2 regions of the Paenibacillus sp. P5_B5 genome follow, and region 2 is predicted to be linked to the other one. Evidence: a T-box and tRNA genes for the amino acid it is inferred to sense, from the RefSeq annotation. Region 2 holds a T-box; the other holds one or more tRNA genes.

What was found. A T-box is a leader RNA that pairs with one kind of tRNA and senses whether it is charged. The one in region 2 lies ahead of metG (methionine--tRNA ligase), so its partner is inferred to be a tRNA-Met.
Region 1: it encodes a tRNA-Met, which carries the amino acid that the T-box ahead of metG (methionine--tRNA ligase) is inferred to sense. The anticodon was not compared.

Annotation. Positions count from the first base shown of each region.
Region 1 is NZ_JBFULK010000013.1:121,175-129,075, forward strand. It holds gene AC1DOK_RS17380 (carboxymuconolactone decarboxylase family protein) at 1-425, shown strand, start outside; gene AC1DOK_RS17385 (PLD nuclease N-terminal domain-containing protein) at 782-943, shown strand; tRNA gene AC1DOK_RS17390 (tRNA-Ile) at 1,313-1,386, opposite strand; tRNA gene AC1DOK_RS17395 (tRNA-Met) at 1,443-1,519, opposite strand; gene AC1DOK_RS17400 (hypothetical protein) at 1,594-1,758, opposite strand; gene AC1DOK_RS17405 (dipeptidase) at 2,005-3,384, shown strand; gene AC1DOK_RS17410 (hypothetical protein) at 3,401-3,646, shown strand; gene AC1DOK_RS17415 (S-layer homology domain-containing protein) at 3,706-4,929, opposite strand; gene pyrE (orotate phosphoribosyltransferase) at 5,110-5,754, opposite strand; gene pyrF (orotidine-5'-phosphate decarboxylase) at 5,790-6,530, opposite strand; gene carB (carbamoyl-phosphate synthase large subunit) at 6,649-7,901, opposite strand, start outside.
Region 2 is NZ_JBFULK010000016.1:23,604-31,504, reverse strand. It holds gene AC1DOK_RS19300 (DUF6953 family protein) at 36-272, shown strand; gene AC1DOK_RS19295 (nucleoid-associated protein) at 396-1,454, shown strand; gene AC1DOK_RS19290 (UvrD-helicase domain-containing protein) at 1,516-3,735, opposite strand; gene AC1DOK_RS19285 (M50 family metallopeptidase) at 3,847-4,542, opposite strand; gene AC1DOK_RS19280 (acyltransferase) at 4,702-5,907, opposite strand; T-box leader at 6,116-6,381, shown strand; gene metG (methionine--tRNA ligase) at 6,387-7,901, shown strand, end outside.

The DNA.
Region 1 (7,901 bases), on a different contig from region 2:
ACTATGATGTTGCACCTGATGGTATGAAAATTATGATGGATATGGAGAAGTACACCAAAAAGTCTACAATTAATCGAACTACAAGAGAACTTATCAAAATTAGAGTTTCTCAAATTAACGGGTGTGCCTTCTGCATAGATATGCATACATCCGATGCTCGTAAAATGGGTGAAACCGAACAACGAATTTATTGTTTAAATGCTTGGAATGAATGTACTTTTTATACACCAGATGAGAAGGTTGCTCTTGAACTAGCTGAGCATATTACTCTAATCCCTACCAAAAGAGTTCCTGAAGAACTATATAAGAGAGTACGTGAACAATATGATGAGAAACAATATGTTGACCTTGTTCTAATCATCAATCAAATCAACAGTTGGAATAGAATTTCTATTGCAATGGGTAACATAGCAACTGAAAAATAATTGCCCTCAACGAACATCTTTTGGTGTTCGTTTTTCCTTTTTTTACTTTGCATTATGTTCTACTGTGTTTTTGATCTTGCTTCGTGACGACCGAATTACCCAAGCCGTATAAAGGTTTAAGGGTTATATCCACCAATTGTTCCCAAGTTACGGTATCAGAGCATACCCCTTAACGGCTAAAATTAACGGATAGGGACTAGTGACGGCTTTAATTTTTCCCCCTCCCTATGGTTAACCACTATATTTTCGAAACTTTCAAAAAATTAAATCGTATTACTATCTAACAAATAAAGTAAGGTGGTAAATTCATGTCATTTATACCTTTTTTTGGTTTGCTATTTGTTCTTATAGTTTTCATGCTGCATATCGCTTCATGCGTTTTCGTATACCGTGATTGCATTAAGAAACGTAGAAGCCCTGAGTTTGCACTCTTGGCTGTTTTAGCGGTATTATTCTTTCCTGTCATGGGCTTGGTTGTTTATCTTATAATCCGCAACTATTCAAATTCCAGATACTAAGTTTACCATCTCGGCATTTCCCCCCTATGTCTGATTACAAAAGTCTCTCCGCTTATTTGGATTACTGTAGGCTTGTCCTTCTTCAACTTAAGAATTATGACTACTGGACGGTACTTGTCGCCTTTGACTTTAGTGTCCTAATTTCAAAAAAATTCCTATGATACAGAAAAGACAATCATGGAAGTAAGAAATATATAACGTTTTATGAAGGTTTTAAATCAGCTGGGTACAACTCGGAGTTTGCAAGAAATATTAATGGGATATTACGGAGATTTTAAAGCTCGCTCATATATTAATCTATCATTCTAACATCTACTACTCTAGCAAAAAAAGAAAAGAACCCTTGATAGATAAGGGTTCTTCTCGGTATGGGCCCTGAGGGACTCGAACCCCCGACCAATCGGTTATGAGCCGACCGCTCTAACCAACTGAGCTAAGGGCCCAAAACAGTTTGTCACCGTATATAAACGGACAAAACTACAATGGATAAATGATGAATTGGTTGCGGGGGCAGGATTTGAACCTGCGGCCTTCGGGTTATGAGCCCGACGAGCTACCGGGCTGCTCCACCCCGCGTTATTTCGTCTCGCAATATTAGCGACGCAGATAAATATACCAAGATGCTTAAGCATTGTCAAGGGATAATGTAATTATAAACTAAAACGAACGCCAAATCGCCCTTTTCTGGATTTATATACCTGAACTTCATGTGGGCAATCATACCCGTAAATCCACCAGTCCTCCTCCATTCTTTTGGCTAAACAGCCTGCTTGAAATTTACTGTCATAAAGTTTTGCCCAATAAATCCAGTCCACTTGTCTTCACTCCATATTTACTATACTTTGGTATCTATAGATTAACCTAAATTAAACAATCTTATCGAAAATTGGTACATGCAATTCATTTTTTTCTTTATGTTGAAATTGTCGTTATGATAAATTTTCGTTATAATAAGACAATAGTCTGAGGCACTAGAACGAATGGTTTTTTACTTTGCTTAATGAAGTCCTTTAGGGATATAATAATGGATGATTTTTGATTTTATTAAAGGAGGTCATAACATGGATAACAAACTACTTACATACTTATCAGAACATCGCAATCAACATATTGAAGAGCTTAAAGCATACATAAGAATTCCTAGCGTAAGTGCACTTACCAAACATAAAGAAGATATGTATGCATGTGCTGAGTGGATGGCAAATGCCTTACAGAACGCTGGACTCGAGCAAGTTGAGATTATGCAAACTCCCGGTCATCCGATTGTTTATGGAGAATGGCTACACGCTGAGGGCAAACCTACAATCCTTGTATATGGACACTATGATGTACAGCCAGCAGAACCGCTTGAATTATGGCATTCGGAACCATTTGAGCCCGAAATTCGTGGCGATAAGCTGTTTGCACGTGGTGCTACTGACGACAAAGGACAGTTATTCATTCATGTCAAAGCAATCGAAGCATGGTTGCAAACCTACGGAACTCTACCTGTAAATATCAAGTTCTGTATTGAAGGCGAAGAAGAAATTACTTCTCCGAATTTGGCACCTTTCATTGAGAAACATCAAGATAAATTAAGCTCAGATATCGTGCTTATTTCTGATGGACCCATTATTGCTGACGGTCAGCCTTCTATCGAATATGGACTACGCGGTATGGCGGGATGCGAGATTAAGGTTCAAGCATCTAACACGGACCTCCATTCCGGATTGTTTGGTGGCGGTGTACCTAATGCGATTCATGCATTAACAGATATCCTGAGCTCCTTCCATAAGGACAACGGTGCTGTTGCGATCGATGGCTTCTATGACGGTATCGAACCGTTTACAGAGGAAGAACGTGCCGCTTCAAGAGCACTGCCGATCGATGAGGATCAAATTCGTGAAGGCCTGGGTCTGTCTGCTCTCTATGGAGAAGAAGGTTTTTCTTATTACGAGCGCACTACCTCTAGACCAACAGTAGAAATCACATCAGTTACAGGTGGTTTCCAGGGAGAAGGCATTAAACCAATCATTCCAAGTAAAGCTTCTGCCAAAATCGCTTGTCGTATCGTACCACCACAAGTTCCTAGTGATATCCTAGATAAGCTTGAGAATCATGTTCACAAGGTATGTCCAGTCGGTGTTACAGTGACAGTTGATAAATTATTGCGCGGTAATGCATACATAACGCCAATCAATCACCCTGCTATTCAGGCTGCTTCTGACGCATATGAATATACGTATGGTAAACCAGCGCTTTATACGCGCGGTGGAGGCTCTATTCCAATTGTAGAGGTATTCTCTCGTGTCCTTGGTGCAGCTGTTGTCTTAATGGGCTTTGGACTGCCAGACGAGAACCTACATGCGCCTAACGAGCACTTTGATTTAAGGAACTTTGATAAAGGGATTGTAACCGTATGTAAATACTGGGGAAATATTGCTGAATTGAAGCCTGAATAAAGGAGGAGACTTAGCCTTGCAACCTTACATGGATATTATTACGATTATCGTTCTGACCGTCCTAATTGTTGGCGTACCGGTTTTAATTGGTAAACTTCAATCAGCCTCCACTCAAAAAATCGCTCTAGTCATTGCATTTATCGTGGTGCTGACATTCCTAGGCTATCAATTGCTTGGAGCAAGCAAAATGTTCTATCCATTCGTCGTTGCATTCGCAATTGAATGGAGCTGGCGCTACTGGCGCGAGAAGAAGAACAGCTAGTTTCTATAATTAAACATAAACGACTCCTTCAATCGTGAGGGAGTCGTTTATGTTTATTCTTATTTAGTCTGAAGGGCTACTTCAGGCAACGTAACGTCTAGTACCTGATTATAATCATAATATTGAATGCTTGTTTCAACCTCAATTTGTTTGAACGGAACTACGCTTGTGTTTGGCATCCCATTTCGTATAGATTGTACCCAATCAACCCTCGTTAATAAATTCGATTCAACGTCAATATAAATAATACCATTAATGGCGAGTGACAAATTATTCGTTGCTGACGAATTAAGTAACTCATCAATTTGATTGTTATCTCCAATTGTAGAAGTTAAGAACCCTGAAATATTAGAAATAGTGGGTAATGATCCAAACACTTGAATCTTATGGATCTTCTTTCCTTTGATCACTTCGGTCCCTAGGCTGCGATAAAAGTAATATTGATCATTAATAATCTGCTTCGGTTTTGAAGCTTCCATTTGAATACTCATCAACTGTTCAAAATTAAAAGGCATTACATCGATCCCTTTTATCCAGTTGGACTTTGCTTCTTTCATATTCGAATTATTCATTTTAATATAATTGCCGCTAGGTACAATGTATTGTTCCATCTCAATCCCTTTGACTGTTTCCTTACTTGGATAGCTGATGACTGATTTCAAGTGAAATCCTTTATCCTTATGAAATTCAGTTAGAGTTGTGGATTCAATACCTGTTATTGGTGTAGTTGAGGAATTAGAAGTGAGCTGATAATTCTGAATTTGTTTCGTATTCGTTTTATAGGAAGTAATCACTTTCATATGTTGATTGCGAGCGTCCTTAAGATTCTGAATTAATGACCGATCATTTTCTAATACGGTTCTTATCACCTTAGTTGCCTGATCTGGATCCACTTTGCCATTACTACTAAATGTCACTTGAAACTCAGTTTTCATTTTTTGAACAGCTACTTCATCTGCGATTCCTAAGAACCTGGCTAGCACATAATCAGCGTCAACCGCGTTAATTGCTTCTTGCAAACGGATAGTCCCGTCGGGATAGCCGTATATAATTTTACGTTCGGTTAATGCCCTTACCGAGTCTCCATAGACAGATTGCTCTTCAACATCCACTGGCAATTTAGCCACCGGATATTCAGGCTTCAGCTTCAAGTAGTCCGTAATTGCCTTAAAAAATTCACCACGCGTCATAGCATCTGTCTGAGCTTGTACACTACTTGCCTGTAGAGTTCCGAGAACAATTACGAATACAATAACAGAAAGACAGGATACAATTTTCTTCACATATTCCCCTCCTACAAGTTTTACAAAAAAATGATCCTTATTAGAAATTTAATTTATTTTAGCATAAACAGAATACTTTGCCTATTCGAATCAATTTCATAACTGATCTAAATTGATTCATTCATAAGAAAATACAAAAAAGCCAGAACAATCGTTCTGGCTCATTGATTACTTTATTTATTATACGCCAAATTCAGCTGGATTAGCTCTCCAAGATTGCAGCAGTGCAAGGTCTGACGCTTGAATTTTGCCAAGCTCTACTGCTTCTTCAAGCAATACACTATAGTTAGTAAGTGATTGGAGAGGAATACCGGCATCCGTGAAGGATTGAATAGCCTTCTCTAGTTGGTAGGTGAATATAGCCACTACAGCCAATGCTTGTCCACCAGCTTCATTAACAGCAAGCGCTGCTTTCAATGAAGAACCACCCGTCGATATCAAGTCTTCAATTACTACAACCTTCTGACCAACACGTAAAACACCTTCAATTTGATTCTCTTTACCATGCCCTTTAGCTTTATCACGGATATAGATCATCGGTAAGCCTAGCTTCTCTGCTACCCATGCAGCATGTGGAATGCCTGCTGTTGCAGTACCTGCAATCACTTCTGCTTCTGGATAATTCTCTTGAATAAGCGTTGCAAAGCCAGAAGCAATTAAATCACGAATTTCTGGAAAAGACATCGTTAAACGATTGTCACAATAGATAGGTGATTTAATGCCAGAAGTCCATGTGAAAGGCTGGTGTGGACGAAGCGCTACAGCTTCAATCTTCAGTAGGGATGCTGCAATTTGCTTAGCAAGTTCATTAAGTTCTGTTGTCATAAAAACAGTCACTCTCCTCGAAATATTGGATTCAATTATGCGCTCAGAATCGATGTGATAATCGACTCAAGAGCAGTTCTTGGTTGTTCTGCTGCTGTAATAGGTCTTCCAATCACGACGAAGTCTGTACCTTCAGAGAACGCTTGTCGTGGCGTCATGATCCGTGTTTGATCGCCTACGTCTGACCCAGCAGGTCTAATACCTGGTGTCACAGTTATGAAGTTACTACCGCATGCAGCTTTAATCGAGTTTACCTCAAGTGGAGAGGCAACGACACCATCAAGTCCTGCTTCCTTGGTAAGCTTCGCGTAGCGAATTACCGAGTCTTCCACAGAGCCAGTGATACCAATCTCTTCATTAAGCACTAGTTGGCTAGTTGATGTAAGCTGTGTAACTCCTATGACGATTGGTTTATGGGAGCTTGCGCTAAGGCCAGTTAAAGCTTTATCCACGCCTTCAAGCGCATATTCCATCATCATTTTGCCTCCGCCTGCGTGTACATTAAACATATCAACACCAAGCTTCGTAACACTTTCGGCGCCACCTTTAACAGTGTTTGGAATATCATGCATTTTGACATCGAGAAATACTTTGTAGCCTCGATCTTTCAGCTTAGCTACGAAGCTAGGTCCTGCTGCGTAGAACAATTGCATACCTACTTTCATATAACACGGTATGCCACTTAATTGCTCAATTAAACGTTCAGCTGCATCGCTATTCGGGTAATCAAGTGCAACCATAATACGTCCGGCAACTTCATCAACAGTCATGTTCATCTTCGACATCGTTATTTGCCTCCTCATATTCACAATACAAGCGGGCTGCATGGCTATTCGCGACATCTTGCTGATATCGTCAAGCCATACTCACCCGCTTTAATTACCCTGTTACATTTTAAGATTGTTTTAGATGTATTGGCATTGCTTTAGAAGTGAAGTTAATCGCTTCTAACATGTGCCATAAAGCTCTGAATGTATCTAAGGAAGTCAGACATACAACACCATTCTCTGCTGCTTCACGACGAATACGGAATCCGTCTCGTTGTGGAGTTTTACCTTTAGTTAATGTGTTGACAACGATATGTCCTTCGCCACTGCGAATCATATCAAGGATATTCGGTGATCCTTCACTAAGCTTATTGACTGTGTTAACGATTAAGCCAGCTTCTTCGAATGCTTTAGCTGTACCGCCAGTTGCAATAATCTTGTAGCCAAGACTTGAGAAGCCACGGAAGATCTCAATTGCTTCTTCTTTATCTTTATCGGCAATAGTTGCAATAATGTTACCAGTTGGCGGTATTTTCATACCTGCACCAACCAAACCTTTATAAAGGGCTTTTGCAAAGTTCACGTCGCGTCCCATTACTTCACCTGTTGATTTCATCTCAGGTCCGAGTGTTGTATCAACACGGCGTAGTTTAGCGAATGAGAACACAGGAACTTTAACTGATACACAATCATCCTCTGGCCATAAGCCAGTTGAGTAACCCATCTCCGATAGCTTTTGACCCATAATGACACGAGTCGCTACATTCGCCATTGGAATATTCGTTACTTTGGACAAGAATGGTACTGTTCTTGATGAACGTGGATTTACTTCAATCACATACACTTCGTCCTTATAAATAACGAACTGGATATTCACAAGACCTACAACTTTGAGTTCAAGTGAAATTTTGACTGTTACATCGATGATCTTCTGTTTAATTTCATCTGATAACGATTGTGGAGGATACACTGCGATCGAGTCACCTGAGTGAACCCCTGCACGCTCAATGTGCTCCATAATTCCTGGAATAAGGACAGTTTCTAAATCACAGATCGCATCAACCTCTACTTCTTTACCAAGCATGTAGCGGTCAATCAATACGGGGTGTTCTGGATTAATCGTTACTGCGTACTCCATGTAGCTTAGTAGCTCTTCGTCAGAGTATACGATTTCCATCGCACGTCCACCTAGAACATAGGAAGGACGAACCAGTACCGGATATCCGAACTTCGAAGCTGTTCCTACTGCTTGGTCAACTGAAGTTACAGTGCCACCAGGAGGTTGTGCAATATTAAGGCTTGTAAGCAAAGCTTCAAATCTCTTACGATCTTCTGCTTTATCAATGGAGTCTAGATCAGATCCTAAGATACGAACGCCTG
Region 2 (7,901 bases):
CACAAAAATATATTACCACATCAGGAGTGATTTGAATGACGGTTTCAGCAAATGAGGTTGCTGAGTGGATGTTAAATCAATTGAAGTCTGCAGGTATTCTCTATCAAAGTGAAGCAGTGGAATACATACGCAACCATTTTGGTGAACAATTTCTTTATGTGAATGAGAATGGCAATCAATCGATCGGCAAGGATGTCAAAAAGCTATTCAAGAAAATGCATGGTGGAAAGGCAGCCTGGGAGAGAGATGGTTTCTTCTGGGGCTGGAGTTAGAGTTTTACAGGAATATCAGCCATATTCGCTCAGCCTAGACAACTCCATAAATCTCCGTTTCTTCTTGCTTACTTTTCAAGTAAAATAGAGGGACTTGATTATATAGAAAGTAGGCATACATTCATGATTGATTTATCGGGTGTTCGGATTCGAGATATGGTTATTCATAAGGTAGGGAGTAAAGCGAGGGATGAAGGCATTATTGTCTCTAAAGATTCATGTGAAATAGATAATGATGATATTCATCAAGTACTCTTGAAGTATTTTCTCTCGACGTTTAAATTTGAAACGTTCTATAAATTTCATCATGAAGCAGATCTTGCTTTAAATGAAATATATACGTATTCAAGTACGATTTTTAAAGACAGCGATACATTTCATGAACAATCTGCTCATATACTCAGGCATCTGTATGAGCAATCAAGTCACCCCAAAATTAAAGGTGGGGAGCTGTATATTGTTCATTTTAGTGATATCGTATATAACAATTTCAGTATAGATGCGATTGGAATTTTTAAGTCGGAGAATAAAGATATATACTTGCAAGTCGATGAGCTGTCGGCTACGGAGTTCAGTGTTCGATCGGAACAGGGGATTAATATTAAGAAGCTGGATAAAGGCTGTATGATTTTCAATTATAATGCGAATACAGGCTATGCTCTAAATATTGTGGACTTGGTCAAGAAAGGCAATGAAGAAGCAGCGTATTGGAAAGATGATTTCCTGAAGGTTAAGTTGCTTGAAGATGAAAATTATTTAACCGATCAGTATGTACGGATGTGCTCTAACTTCTATGACGATGTAATCGCGCCATCAACGGAGCAGTCCGATAAGAAAGAAAAGCTGATGTTTATTAATGAGACGATTCAATATTTTGCTCGAAATGAACAATTTGTTGCGGATGATTTTACAGAGAAAGTCATTCAACAGCCGGAGCAGATTCAGATTTTTAAAGCCTATAAGGAATCTTATGAGGAAATGAATGAACTCCCCATCGTGTCAGAGTTTCCAATCTCACACACAGCGCTGAGAAAGGTGAAGCGTGAATTCAAGAATGATATTCAGCTCGATACGGATATTGAAATCAAAGTGAAGAATGAGAGCTTTGAATATTTGGAGAGAGGTTACGACGAAGAGAAGAGAATGCATTACTATAAGGTGTATTTTAATAATGAAGCTTAAGCTTTGTAATACAAAACGCAGTCATCTTTTGGATGGCTGCGTTTTTAGATTGGTTTCAAACTTACTTAGGTATCATTTTATTTCCTTGGCTCATCTGTGCTTTGCATAATGGGCATTCCTTGGACTTCAATTGAGCTTCTTTACTACTGCTGATTCTTGCCCATGCGTTGCAAGTAGGGCTTGTACAGATCCAGGCTGATACGGACTCAGTGGGCTTACTAGGTTTATCTTCTTTAAACACGGAAGAGATGAATCTTGAGATATCTACTTTGCTTCCGCGGTAATACATGGGTGAACTGATCGTTAGCTCTTCCTGAGCGCGGGTAATCGCCACATAGGCTAGACGACGTTCCTCTTCAATCGCTGCAATGCTACGACGGGTGTCCTTCTGTTTGCCTTTAACCTGACTCATCCGGTCAGCTTCTATAGCAGAACTATGAGGTAAACTACCGTCAGATGCACCTAACAGGAACACGCTCGGAAATTCTAATCCCTTGGATTTATGAATGGTCATTAAGGCAATGCGATTTCCTTGTTCATCTTGCCTGTTTCGAACCTTCGAGTGACTTTTCTCTGTAACATCATCAATAAACACAAGAAAATCAGGAATGGAATTAAATCTCTTAGCGGATGATTCTAATTCATCTAGCGTTTCTTTCATCATTTCCTTATGTTCTGTTAGTTGACTCCGTTCGTTTGCCTCAATGAATGCATCGTAGAAGCTTATACGAATATGCTTGATCGCATCAAGAGGCTTCATAGCTACTAAGCTTCGAATGAGCTCAATTCGATCCTTGATTTTACCTATTTGGAAATCCTTCATCTCGGGATAGGACAACAGATGAATGAGTGGACCTTTTTTCGCTTGTTTGGCTTCTTGGCGACGAATATACGCCATTCCTTTGTCACGGTTAATATATAAGGCGGGTAATACACTCTCCATGGCTTCGAAATCTCGGCGATTCAGGGATAATCGCAAATGATCAATGACTGGCCTTACTAACCAGTGTTCATATAACATTTTGCCATCACCGTAATCAATGTAAGGTATATCCTGCAAAACAAGCTGCTCTAGAATAGCTCGATTGTGGCTTGTCGTTCGATATAGAATAGCATAATCGCCATATTGCCTTAGCCCTTGTTGAACTTCATCTAGGATATGCTTCAAAATACATTCTGCTTCGTGGTCCCCGTTACTTGGTCGCATATATTGTGGAGTATTCATGCTTTGTTTGGTTGCTTGCAATGTCTTGGGACGCCGTTTCAAATTGTGACGAATGACTTCGTTGCCAAGCCCTACGATACTCGTTGTGGAACGGTAGTTAATATCGAGAGTGATCGTTCTAGCTTGCGGATAAACTTTATCAAAATCTAATATAAACTCACTACGAGCGCCATTAAATGAATAGATTGTTTGGTCGTCATCACCGACTACCATCAAATTACTGTGTGGTTTGACGATCATTTGGATCAGTTCATATTGGAGGTAGTTCGTATCTTGGAATTCATCGTTCATTACATATTCAAATCGATTCTGTACCGATTGAAGTAAGGATGGATCCTGTTTGAGCAATCGGTATGCAAGTAGTAGTACATCATCAAAGTCGATCTTGCTGTTGGCAGTCTTCCACTGCTCATAAGCAGTAAATATTTGTTTAAGCTCCTTGTCTTCGCTTGTTCGCTCGGGTAAGTCTTCAACAGCTATTAAATTCATCTTATACGATGACAGTAGAGTAAGTAGATTCTCAGGTTGGTACGAGTCTTGTAAACCCATATTTCGCATAATGAGCTTGAGTATAAGATGTTGTTTAAGTGTTTCGCCCAAAATCTCTTGATCTATACCTTGTCTTCGGATGAACTGCAAGAAAAGCGAATGAAAGGTTCGAGCTTGAATTTTAGGTGCAATTCGCTCCTCGATACCAGGCAGTCTAGCAATTCGCTCTCTCATCTCGCTAGCAGCTTTGCTGGAGAAAGTGACAAGTAATATCTGATTAGGATCTACATTTCGAACAGATATAAGATAGCCTGTCCTACATACTAAGACTGAAGTTTTACCTGATCCTGCACCAGCTAATGTTAGTAAAGGACCTTTGTGATGCCTAACAGCTTGTATTTGAGGTTCATTTAGTTCAATGCCGTACCTCTCTAATTGACGGAAATAAGCTGCATCCTTGTCACTCGTTGTAACGAGTTCTTTACTCGTTTTCGTCGTAGAAACGACTGCGTGCGGGATCGGCTTTCCTGATGTTCCTATAGGTGTTTGATTAAATGTCTGTGTCATATTGGCTGATTTATTCATCTGCACATTATAACATGATTACTTATGGGGGAATCAAGGGAGGATACATTCACTGATACGGCGAAATGAAGTGAGAGAAGAGGAGGCATGCACTTAATTACCAACTCTTCTAGGATTTACTGGTTCATGTTTAGCATTCAAGAAGAGGCTTATTGATTTACTTGCACACAAGACTGCAAAGGCTGTGAATAGGAGCGACCATATAATAGCTGGAATAAAGGTTGCTTGACTTAAATTAGCTGCATCACCTGCTTGGGATGGCGATGTAATAGATTTGAATATGAGATACATTGGGCTAATAACCGATTCAACTAAGCAGATAAAAGCAATTAGTAAGTAATAAAAATCCCGTACCCACTTCCAAGGTAACAGATAGGCTCCCACATTCAGAGCAATAAACCCGATGCACCAAGCAACTCCGAACGTATTTCGAACGAAGAAAATAACGCAGAGGACTGTTACAATCGTTAATAGAATAAGGCCTGTTTGCTGCATATTGCGGTTATAGAGGTAGAAAAGAATAACTGTGAATATTGCCGAAATCATATAACCAGCTAATGAAATCGGGATGTACTGCCATGACTCTGCTACATATGAATAGGTGACTCCACTATGATTCGAGAATAGGTGGATGAATTGAACTTTACCTGAGAGTAATAAGGTTATTAATGCATGACCGAATTCGTGAATTAAGGTATCTACATTGCGAAAAAAAGATGAGAACGGTATCAAATGAGTTAGTATAGTCGTACCAAGCAGAATTGCAATTGTTTTCCACCATTTGTTCATATTCATTCTCCTTTTGGTTTTCTGATGATAATATACCATAATAAAATTTGGTAATCGAACACTACCCCTTAAATGTATTGGTCGTCTAGTCCGATACTGATTCGGATTAGACGACCATTGTAGTTAATATCGAATTTACTAGACTTGTATCCTGTCATTTTACATTTGTTTAATCTTTTGTCCGGAAGAAATAGTAGGCTGGATTTCGATATAAGGGCTTTTCTTAGGTGCCGAACCAAAGATTACCCATGCATGCTTCATATATTTCATAGCTAGTCCAACAATTCCCCATGAAACTAGAAGTGTTACGATAAACCCGCCAGCTACATATAGACTATAGCTAATCGGACTATTGCTTGAAGGAAGCTTGAAATAATAGAAAATAATACCGGCATGAATGATATAGACCCCAAAAGAGACAATACCTAGATGGATAAGTAAATTTGTCAAACGTACATGTAGCTTACGGTATAGGAAGCTTGATACTTGAAGTAGTACAAGCGGTACAGTCATTGTCTGTATGAACCATACAAGCTCATAGGATAAAGCATTATATTCTATTCCATTCGATCTAGTTGAATACCATAAATATACGTCTGCTAAACTTGCTACAATCCAGATCATCCAAATCAAAGCTAGAACAATTCCTTTACGGCTAAGTAACGTTTTTTTGGTTAGAATGATCCATTCTTTGATGGTGTTATAGTAAATACCAAAGTACGCTCCCAGGAAATAATAAGCAATATAACTAATGGCTAATTGCCCCTTGTCTGCATAGTGCAAACTGAATTGATTATAGAGGATAAACCCTAATTGCAATACGATTCCGATCCAGATGAGATGCTTTGTAATCTGGGGCTTACGCTGGAAAATCCAAAGTAATAGCGGGAATATAATATAGAATTGCATACTAATAAATACAAAATATAAGTGATAGAAAGCTTTACCCATGAAGAGTAAGCTTAGAAAGTTAGTAAATGAAGCGTACTGAGCGAATTGTGTCCAAGATTCCCCATAGGAATAATACATCTGAATCATATAATAAACAGTTGAGCAAATAGCATACGGAATAACGATATATAGTAGTCTTCTTTTATAGAAATTACTCATTAGCTTGCGACTAATAGGTCGATCATAATAGCTATAGAATAATACAAAAGCACTTAAGAAAATAAATGTAGAAGTCCCAAACTTATTAAAAATATTCGCAAAGTTGGCGACAGAAAACATCAATGAGGATTTATCTCCAAGATCACCGACTGGATTGGAAGAGACATGTACTAGAATAACCGCTATAATCGCTAATGCACGGACAATATAAATGTAATTGATCTGCTCCTTCTGTTGTATAGATTGTTGACCCAAAACAATATCACTCTCCTCATACTTTTTTAGTTCAGTCTAAACGAACTAGCTTAAAGTAACCTTAAATCTTAAAATAAGCAGGGCTATTTTTGATAATTGCAAAAAGGACAGTATAACACGTTGAAAATAATTTCTCTGTTAGACAATTCAAGTAATTAGTTATTGCTTTATTTATGACAGTGAGTATAATAGGATATTAATGGAATATACGATAGCGTTGAAGAGAAAGAGTAGTTAGATCGATTCTTACACAGAGAGCCCCTGTTCGCTGAAAGGGGGTTAAGAGAAATCTGATGAACATGGTCTCTGAGCTGCACATTGAAACCTCATAAGGGAGTAGGTTGTGCCGGGAACTTGCACCCGTTAACGTGCTAGGGTATAAACACCGATAGGTGTCGTACCTGATAAGGTCTGTGCTGTAAGGCATTGATGAAGTTTGGGTGGTAACACGTGAGATAGACTCTCGTCCCTTTATTGGGATGGGAGTTTTTTTGCGTTATTTAGCCAAAGAAACGGAGGATAAACAAATGACTATTTTCATTGGTGGTGCATGGCCTTATGCTAATGGTTCTTTACATTTAGGTCATGTTTCTAGCTTGCTCCCTGGTGACATTATAGCTAGGCATTATCGACAACAAGGTGAACAGGTATTGTATGTATCCGGAAGTGATTGTCATGGGACGCCAATTGCCATTCGAGCGAATCAAGAAGGCGTATCTCCAGGGGAAATCGCAGAAAAGTATCATCGTGAGTTTGAGGATTGTTTTCAAAAGTTAGGCTTCACTTATGATTTGTACACGCGAACTGATGATTCGTTCCATCATCAAGTCGTGCAAGAATTGTTTCTTACATTGCTGGATAAAGGGCATATTTACATGAAATCTGTAGAACAGGTTTTCTGTACCACTTGTGTTCAGTTTCTACCTGATCGTTATGTTGAAGGTACTTGTCCACATTGTGGTCAGGTTGCTCGCGGTGACCAATGCGATTACTGTTCAAGCTTGTTAGATCCAGTGAATCTCATTGAGGCTAAGTGTAAGCTGTGTGGGTCGAGTCCAGAGTTAAGGTATTCGGATCATTATTATTTAGCCTTATCTCAATTCCAACAGCAATTAGAGCAATATGTTCAGAATAGTGCATCACTCTGGAGGGAGAATGCAGTACACCTTTCCGAACGTTATCTTCAGGAAGGATTACATGATCGAGCTGCAACGAGGGATTTACCTTGGGGCGTTGATGTTCCGCTTGAGGATTGTTCAGGCAAGAAGATTTATGTATGGATAGAAGCGATAAGTGGGTATTTGTCAGCGAGTAAACAATGGGCTGAAATCAATAAGAAAGAGTGGGAACCGTTCTGGTCCGAAGATAGCAAAGCCTACTATGTACATGGTAAGGATAATATTCCGTTCCATTCGTTAATTTTGCCAGCCTTACTGCTAGGTGCGGGGAACTTGCATTTACCAGATTATATTGTGTCTAACGAATATTTAACGCTTGAAGGAAAGAAAATTTCCACAAGTCGTAACTGGGCAGTCTGGCTTCCTTATATACTTGAACATTATCATCCTGATTCGATTCGCTACTTTCTAACGATCAATGCGCCAGAGAAGAGAGATGCTGATTTTTCTTGGCGAGAATTTATCCATAGTCATAATGGGGAATTACTAGGGGCCTTCGGTAATTTTGTTAATCGGAATCTCGCGTTTATTCATAAATCCTTTGATGATATAGTTCCTGAGGGCAGTATGGATCAGGAAATAAAGGTTGCACTGGTTAATTTGTATGGAACTACAGGTACATTAATTGAACAAGGGAAATTGAAGGAAGCAATAGAAAGCATTTTTTCCTTCATCCGTAGTGGAAACAAATATGTGGATGATCGTAAACCTTGGGCACAGTTAAAAACTGATCGTAATGGATGTGCTAATACGCTGCATACATGTGTGCAAATTATTGCTAACTTAGCAAACTTACTCGAACCGTTCCTTCCTTTT